2 regions of the Bradyrhizobium sp. JR4.1 genome follow, and region 2 is predicted to be linked to the other one. Evidence: predicted binding sites of a transcription regulator. Region 2 holds the regulator's gene; the other holds the start of a gene.

Region 1 (4,148 bases), on a different contig from region 2:
GGTATGACAGCGTCAGGTGAATTTGGCGCCGGACTTCAGCGGCACGCCACGCAGGAAGTCCGCGGCCTGCATGCGCGCCTTGCCTTCGCGCTGGAGCTCGATCAGGCGGATTGCGCCCTCGCCGCAGGCGATGGTGAGGTGATCGTCGAGCACCTCGCCCGGCGTACCCGAACCCTTCGCCAATTCACAGCGCAGGATTTTTACGCGCGCGTTCTCGCTCACGCCGGTGAGCTCGGCCCAGGCGCCGGGAAACGGCGACAGGCCGTGGATATGGCGCTGCACCTCGCGCGCGGGCCTGGTCCAGTCGATCCGCGCTTCGGCCTTGTCGATCTTGGCGGCGTAGGTGACGCCATCCTCGCTCTGCTGCTTGAGCTGAAGTCCGCCGCGGTCGAGCGCGGCCATGGCGCGCACCATCAGATCGGCACCGAGCCGGGCCAGACGATCGTGCAGATCGAGCGCGGTCATATTGTCCGTGATCGCGAGCCGTTCCGCCATGGCGACGTCGCCGGTGTCGAGGCCAACATCCATCTTCATCACCATCACGCCGCTCTCGGCATCGCCGGCCATGATCGCGCGGTTGATGGGAGCGGCACCGCGCCAGCGCGGCAGCAGCGAAGCGTGCAGATTGTAGCAGCCGAGCTTTGGCGCATCGAGGATCGCCTGCGGCAGGATCATGCCGTAGGCGACGACGACGGCCGCATCGGCGTCGAAGGCGCGAAATTCTTCCAGCGCCTCCGGCGTTTTCAAAGTCTTCGGCGTCAGCACGGGCACGCCGAGCTTTCGCGCGGCCTCTTCCACCGGGGTCGGCTGCAATTGCAGGCCGCGCCGGCCGCCGGGCTTCGGCGCGCGCGTATACACGGCCGCGATCTCGTGGCCATGCGCGACGAGCTCGAGCAGCGTCGGCACGGAGAAATCGGGCGTGCCCATGAAGATCAGGCGGAGTGGCATGACAAGAACTCGGTACGTTCCCTCCCCCCTTGTGGGGGAGGGTTAGGGAGAGGGGTGCCACACGACGCGCTCTCTCGGTTTGAGGTTTCGCGGCACGCACCTGATTCAGATGACGGAGAGACTTCCGTCTGGGCTATCCCTCTCCCCCGCCCTCCCCCACAAGGGGGGAGGGAGCGCAGGGGAGTGTGAGGCAGCACTAAACCTTACTCACTCGCCGCGCTTGGCGGCTTTCTCGAATTTCTTCAGCACGCGGTCGCGCTTGAGCTTTGACAGATAGTCGACGAACAGCACGCCATTGAGATGGTCGATCTCGTGCTGGATGCAGGTGGCGTAGAGGCCTTCGGCGTCCTCCTCATGCACCTTGCCGTCCAGATCGATGTAGCGCACCCGCACCTTCGCGGGACGCTCGACCTCCTCGTAATATTCGGGGATCGACAGGCAGCCTTCCTCGTAGACCGACAGGTCCTCGGAGGAGGCGATGATTTCCGGATTGATGAAGACGCGCGGCTCGGGCTTGGTCTCGCCGTCCTGGTCGGGCTTGGCGAGGTCCATGGTGATCAGCCGCAACGGCTGCGCGATCTGGATCGCCGCGAGCCCGATGCCGGGCGCGTCGTACATGGTCTCGAACATGTCGTCGGCAAGCTTGCGGATCTCCGGCGTGACCTTCTCGATCGGCTTGGAGACCAGACGCAGCTGCTTGTCGGGCAGGATGATGATTTCTCTGAGGGCCATGGCCGCGATTTAAGCCGGGCGCCGGACGCGGTCAATGCGGCCAGGAACCCCGTTAACCCTCCCCTAACCATAAAACTTCAGGTTTCGTTAACCACCAAAATTAGCAGGGCATTACCTCGAAATGTTCGCTATTCGTTCGTGCCACAGTGCGAATCGGCTAGAAGGGCAGGCATGAACGAGATCATTTTCACGGCTGGCGACTGGCCGGTGCGCACGGTGGACGCGCTGATCGGCTTCGGCGCGCTGGTCCTCATCCTGCTGGCGGTCATCGCCGTGGTGATTGCACGCTCGGGGCGGCGCGGCGCGGAACTCGCGATGGCCAACGCGATCCGCGCCGACGAACTCGAGGAGCGCATCAGCCAGATGCTGCATGCCCAGAGCGAGGCTTCGGGGCGGGTCGATGCCATGACCCAGACGCTGGCCGGCCGCCAGGCAGACATGGCACGCGCGGTCAACGAGCGGCTGGATTCGGTGACCCACCGGGTCGGTCAATCCATGGAGCACACCACCCGCAACACCATGGAGAGCCTGCGCGCGCTGCACGAGCGGCTCGGCATCATCGACAGCGCGCACAAGAACCTCACCGACCTCACCACGCAGGTGACGACCCTGCGCGACGTGCTCGCCAACAAGCAGTCGCGCGGCGCCTTCGGTCAGGCGCGAATGGAGGCGATCGTCCAGGACGGTCTGCCGAAGGGCGCCTACGAGTTCCAGTTCACGCTCTCGACCGGCAAGCGTCCGGACTGCGTCGTGTTCCTGCCCGACCAGCGGCCGCTCTGCATCGACGCGAAATTTCCGCTGGAAGCGATGACCGCGCTGCATGATGCGCGCACCGATGAGGAAAAGCGGATCGCCACGCAGCGGCTGCGCGGCGACGTGATGAAGCACGTCAGCGACATCGCCGAAAAATATCTCGTCGCCGGCGAGACCCAGGAAATGGCGCTGATGTTCGTGCCGTCGGAATCGGTCTACGCCGAAATTCACGACGGTTTCGACGACGTGATCCAGAAGGCGTATCGCGCCCGCGTCGTGCTGGTGTCGCCGTCGCTCTTGATGCTCGCGATCCAGGTGATGCAGCAGATCATGAAGGACGCGCGCATGCGCGATGCCGCCGACCAGATCCAGACCGAGGTGATCAAGCTCGGCGACGATCTCGGCCGCCTGCGCGAGCGCGTGCTGAAATTGCAGAAACACTTTGCCGACGCCAACGAAGACGTCCGCCAGATCCTGATCTCCGCCGACAAGATCGAGAAGCGCGCCGGGCGCATCGAAGAGCTCGATTTCAGCAAGACCGATGCGCCCGAAGCCCCGCATCTCGTGGCCACCGGCGCTGCCGAACTGTTCCCGAGGAAGCTCCAGGCTGGGGAGTGATTCTACGCTGAGATGCGGTAACCTGCCGCCTCAATCTCGCTGTCGTCGCCCGGCTTGACCGGCCGACCCAGTATCCCAGAGGCGGCAGATGGGCGCTCGCTGCTACTACGTCTACATTCTCGCCAGCAAGATGGGTGGCACGCTTTATATTGGCGTAACGAACGATCTCATCCGCCGGGTGGCAGAGCACAAGTTGAAACTGATCGAGAGCTTCACGAAAGACTACGATGTCGTGAAGCTCGTTTACTTCGAGCAGTTCGACGACCCCGAGAATGCGATCGAACGGGAGAAGCGGCTGAAGAAGTGGAAGCGCGATTGGAAGATCGCGTTGATCGAGAAAGACAATCCGGATTGGAACGATCTCTATTCGGGGATTGCTGGCCCCCCATAATGCCGGCCTCTGGAATACTGGGTCGCCGGGTCAAGCCGGGCGACGACACCTCCTCTTTGGCCGGCAGGAGCGACACCTCACTTGTGGCGGCCAGAATCTGCTAACACCCACCCATGACCGCACCCGACGCGACCTCCCCCGCCACGCCCGATACGACCCCCACCTCCTGGCGTGACAGCCTTGCCGTTTACCTGCAACCGCGGGTGCTGATCGTGCTGTTCCTCGGCTTCTCGTCCGGGCTGCCGCTGGCGTTGTCGGGCTCGACGCTGCTGGTGTGGATGCGGGAATCCGGCGTCGATCTCAAGACCATCGGGCTGTTTGCGCTGGTCGGCACGCCCTACACGCTGAAATTCCTGTGGGCGCCGCTGGTCGATGCGATGCATGTGCCGCTGTTCACGCGCGCGTTCGGGCGGCGCCGCGGCTGGCTGCTGTTCTCGCAATTGCTGCTGATCGTCGCGATCCTGCTGCTGGCGCTGACCGATCCCGCGCGCTCGCCGTTCTATGTCGCGCTCGGCGCATTGCTGGTGGCGACGGCCTCGTCGACGCAGGACATCGTGGTCGATGCCTTCCGCGTCGAGAGCCTGCCGGAAAGCGAGCAGGCCGCCGGCATGGCATCCTATGTCGCGGCCTATCGCATCGGCATGCTGGTCTCGACCGCCGGCGCGCTGTTCATTGTGTCGGGCTTCGAGAGCACCGGCATCACCCG
Region 2 (4,148 bases):
GGTGAGGGCGAGAGGCACGAGCCGCCCCTGGTTGCCGGCCGGCGCCGGCGAGGGTGATTTCGACGGCAGCCTTGCGCCGAAGGCGACCGCGCCCCGCATCAAGGACGCAACGCCGGCGGAGACCGACTTGCAGGCCGACGATTGATCTGATGGTGCGGAGCAACGCAGCGGGTCGGTGCGTCCGCTCGGATTCGCTGGCGCAAACCACACCATCTCGCCGGCCACGGCGCCGGCGATGGCAATTCAATCCTGACCTCCGACCTCGTAGCCGGAGGGCGGCTGTTTCAGCCGATCGGCAGGTGCGTGACGGTCGGCTGCCTGTCGGCGATGATCTGCGCCTTGTGCTCGCGCTCGATGACCGACTGGGTCACAGGCAGTTGCAGCACGGTCGCGCGCTGGCCTTCGACGAGCTGCGTCACCAGCACAAATTTGCCGTCGGGGAATTCGATCGCGTCATGATGGCGGTCGGGAACGTGCGGATCGATCTTGCCGAACTTGCCCACGCGGGAATTGATGGTCCGCGTCCAGATCCAGCGATTGTCGTAGCGGACGTCGTCTGCGAAGGCGAGCTCCGTTCCCGGCAGCAGGCAGACGGCAACAGACGGATCGGCTGCGGAGGCGAAGCCGCGCGTCGAGGTGCCGCGGAAATTTGTCGAGACGATCGTCTCGCCGACTTCGGCGGGGCGCGACGCGACGGCATGCAGGCTGTAGTCACACATCGGGTGCTCCTCATGCTGGGATAGCAACCCGCGTCTCTTATCGAGGCGCAGGCCTCTATCAGAGTTGAAGCACGAAAGCTCTGCTCGGTTGTGGGCAAATCTGCGGCTGGTTTCCGCAAGCCGCGATCACATTATCTTTCCCGAATTCAATAGGAACAAAGCGAGTTGCGATGCATTCGGGAGGCGCATGCGCGAATCTTGCCGGCTGGTGCAACGACCTCGATCGCTGGTCGCTGTTTCCTCGCACACCCGAGCCGCGAAGCGGTGCTGTTTCGGTGCTGCTTCGTGGGCGTCGCGAGGAGCCAGCGCCGGAGGAGGGGCCGGATAGTCTGTGCAGAACCAGAAAGACTATCCAGCCGGAGCGGACGATGATCCGCTCCAATCTCTGACCGGCGATGCCGATCGGAAGCGCGCGAGGCGCCAACTTCTCCAGGTATCAAGTACGTCCGGTATCAGTACTTCCGGTAAAGCCCGATCAGCTTGCCCTGAATCTTCACCCGATTGGGCGGCAGGATGCGGACCTCATATGCAGCGTTGGCGGGCTCGAGCGCGATCGAGGCGCCGCGACGGCGGAAGCGCTTCAGCGTCGCTTCCTCGTCGTCGATCAGCGCCACCACGATGTCGCCGGTATCGGCGCTCTCGTTGCGCTGAATCAGCGCCATGTCGCCGTCAAGGATGCCGGCATCAACCATGGAATCACCGCGCACTTCCAGCGCGTAATGTTCGCCCGAGCCGAGCATGTCGGGCGGTACGCTGATGGTGTGGCTGCGTGTCTGCAACGCCTCGATCGGCGTGCCGGCCGCGATGCGGCCCATCACCGGTACCGCCACGGGGCGTTCGCCCTCGTCCGCGGGCAGGCTGGAGCCCGCACGCACCTTGCCGAGATTGCCCTCGATGACGCTCGGGGTGAAGCCGCGGCGGCTGCCGGCGGCTGCCTGGAGCTCCGGCAGCTTGATGACTTCAATCGCACGGGCGCGGTTGGGCAGGCGTCGGATGAAGCCACGCTCCTCGAGCGCCGTGATCAGGCGATGGATGCCCGACTTCGAGCGCAGATCGAGCGCATCCTTCATCTCGTCGAAGGAGGGCGGCACGCCGCTTTCCTTCAGACGTTCACTGATGAACCGCAGAAGCTCGTATTGTTTGCGCGTTAACATCTCGACCAAAGTCCCCCGGTTGATGTCGTCCGATTCCGAGACGCAGAATTCGGCAATAAGCCGCTACATGCTCGAAACAAATCATGAACGGACACTATATGTTCGATACATGTTCCGCAACTGCTTAATTTACCGTGAACAGAGCAAACTCCGCGGAACGCGCGTTGCGGGGGTGCTCAGACGGGGAGCCGCAACACTTCGCAAGCTGTGCCGGCTTCGGCCTTCGGCGCGAATGGTGCGCGCACGAGAAGTACCTGTGCTGCAGCGAGATTCGCAAGCAGCGAAGAGTCCTGATGGTTGACGGGAAGAACGACGCGTGTGCCATCGTCACGCTCCTCCAGATGCGCGCGCAGATAGTCCTCGCGCTGGTCGTTGGCGCCGACGCCGCGGCCGAGCACGGCGCGTTCGCGGCGATGGTGAATCACTGAACGGCCCGACAGGGCGCGAATCAGCGGCACCATGAACAGGAAAGCGCACACGTAGGACGATACGGGATTGCCCGGCAGGCCGATCACACCCATTGCGCCGAGGCGCCCATGCATCATCGGCTTGCCTGGCCGCATCGCGATCTTCCAGAACGCCATCGCGATGCCTTCGTCCCTCAGTGCCTGCTGGACCAGATCGTGGTCGCCGACTGATGCGCCGCCGGTCGTGATCAGGATGTCGGCGCCGCTCTCACGGGCGCGGCGGATGCCCGCGGTGGTCGCCTCCAGCGTGTCGGCGGCAATACCGAGGTCGATGGTCTCGGCGCCCTCGCTGCGGGCGAGCGCGTGCAGGGCGTAACCGTTGGAATAGACGATCTGGCCGTGGCCGGGCGTGGTGCCCGGCATCACCAGCTCGTCGCCGGTGGCGAGAATCGCGACCTTCGGACGCCTGAAAACGGCAAGGTGCGGATAATTCATTCCGGCGGCGAGCGCGAGGTCGCGCTCGGTGAGACGACTTCCCTTGCGCAGGAGCACGTCGCCCTCGCGGAAATCGACGCCGGCGGGGCGGATGTGCCGTCCGGCGATCGCGGCTTCCTTGATCGTGATCCGCTGGCCGGCGGCGACCGTGTCCTCCTGGATCACGACGGCGTCCGCGCCACCGGGAACGACCGCGCCGGTGAAGATCCGTACGGCCTCGCCGGCGCCGATCGTCCCGGCGAACGGTCGGCCCGCCGCGACTTCGCCGATGACGGTCAGCTCCGAATCGATCGTCGCGGCATCGGCCGCGCGCACCGCGTAGCCGTCCATCGCCGACATCGCCTGCGGCGGCTGCGTGCGCCGCGCCGCGACGTCACGCGCGAGCACGCGATGGTAGGCCTCGTCGAGGGAGATCATTTCTTCCGGCAGCGGCTCTGCACCCGCCAGCACCGCGGCAAGCGCGTCGGAAACCGGCATCAAGGCCACGGCGAAAACTCCTGCTCGGCACGTTCGGGCGAATGTTCCGCACGTCTTCTAGCCGAGCGCGGGCGCAGAGGCAAAAACGGCTGAGCGGGCACAGTCATCCCGCCGCTTCACATTGTTCCGGAAGGCAGGATCAAGCGCGTCGCGGCATGATCCGAAGAACCTGACAAATCGGCAGGAGAGTGGTCATGGAAGCGACGAAAATCACGGCAAGGAAAATCACGGCAAGGCGAGAACGACGAGCGCCCTGGCCTGCATCGATCAGCTCCCTGCCTGCCCGGGAGTTACGTCGGGCGCCTTGGCTCCCTGGTCTTTGTCGGGCAGCGGATCGGCCTGGGATTTCAGGTCGGCGGCCTTGCTCACAAGCTTGGCGGAAAGGTCCGAATCTGAAGTTGTCCTGGCGAATTCAAGAAGAAGAGAGGCCTGCTTGGTGAGGTAGGTTTTGCCCAGCACGATGATGCATCCGTCCGTAGAAGTCCCAACGGACTCTAAGAGTCCGGAAGGCGGTATTCCGTTCCCGGAACTCTGTACAAAAATGCACAAAGTGATCGGGTTCCTCAATTTCTCAAAATTGGTCCCGTGGGGCGGTGCCGCCGTGGGTTTCGCGACACCGACTCCTCGTCAAATGCCCAATGCCTTCAATGCGTTCCCGACGTCACGCGGCGAGGTCACATGCACCGCCGTCAAGCCGCGCGCCCGCGCTCCCTCGATGTTTTCAGCAAGATCATCGAAGAACACGATGCGCCCGGCGGGCACGCCGATCGCCGCAACGACGTGGTCGAAGGCCTCCGCATCCGGTTTGCGCAAGCCGATGCTGGACGACAAATACAGCTCGCGGAAATGGCCGAGAAGGTCGGCATATTCCCTCGAGAAATGGTCCACGTGCGGCC

Evidence for each region. Region 2 encodes LexA, which represses DNA repair genes until DNA is damaged. Its sites were predicted from a motif close to TGTTCNNNNTGTGTTCNG; they were not measured.
Region 1: the regulator LexA is predicted to act here: its motif matches at 1,803-1,820, upstream of ABIB90_RS01625 (DNA recombination protein RmuC).

Annotation. Positions count from the first base shown of each region.
Region 1 is NZ_JBEPRY010000001.1:312,922-317,069, forward strand. It holds gene fmt (methionyl-tRNA formyltransferase) at 13-948, opposite strand; gene def (peptide deformylase) at 1,156-1,680, opposite strand; gene ABIB90_RS01625 (DNA recombination protein RmuC) at 1,852-3,051, shown strand; gene ABIB90_RS01630 (GIY-YIG nuclease family protein) at 3,140-3,442, shown strand; gene ABIB90_RS01635 (AmpG family muropeptide MFS transporter) at 3,556-4,148, shown strand, end outside.
Region 2 is NZ_JBEPRY010000003.1:9,963-14,110, forward strand. It holds partial or broken gene ABIB90_RS08505 (ComEC/Rec2 family competence protein) at 1-145, shown strand, start outside; gene ABIB90_RS08510 (hypothetical protein) at 285-719, opposite strand; gene lexA (transcriptional repressor LexA) at 1,172-1,873, opposite strand; gene ABIB90_RS08520 (molybdopterin molybdotransferase MoeA) at 2,050-3,261, opposite strand; gene ABIB90_RS08525 (hypothetical protein) at 3,520-3,711, opposite strand; gene ABIB90_RS08530 (HAD family hydrolase) at 3,880-4,148, opposite strand, start outside.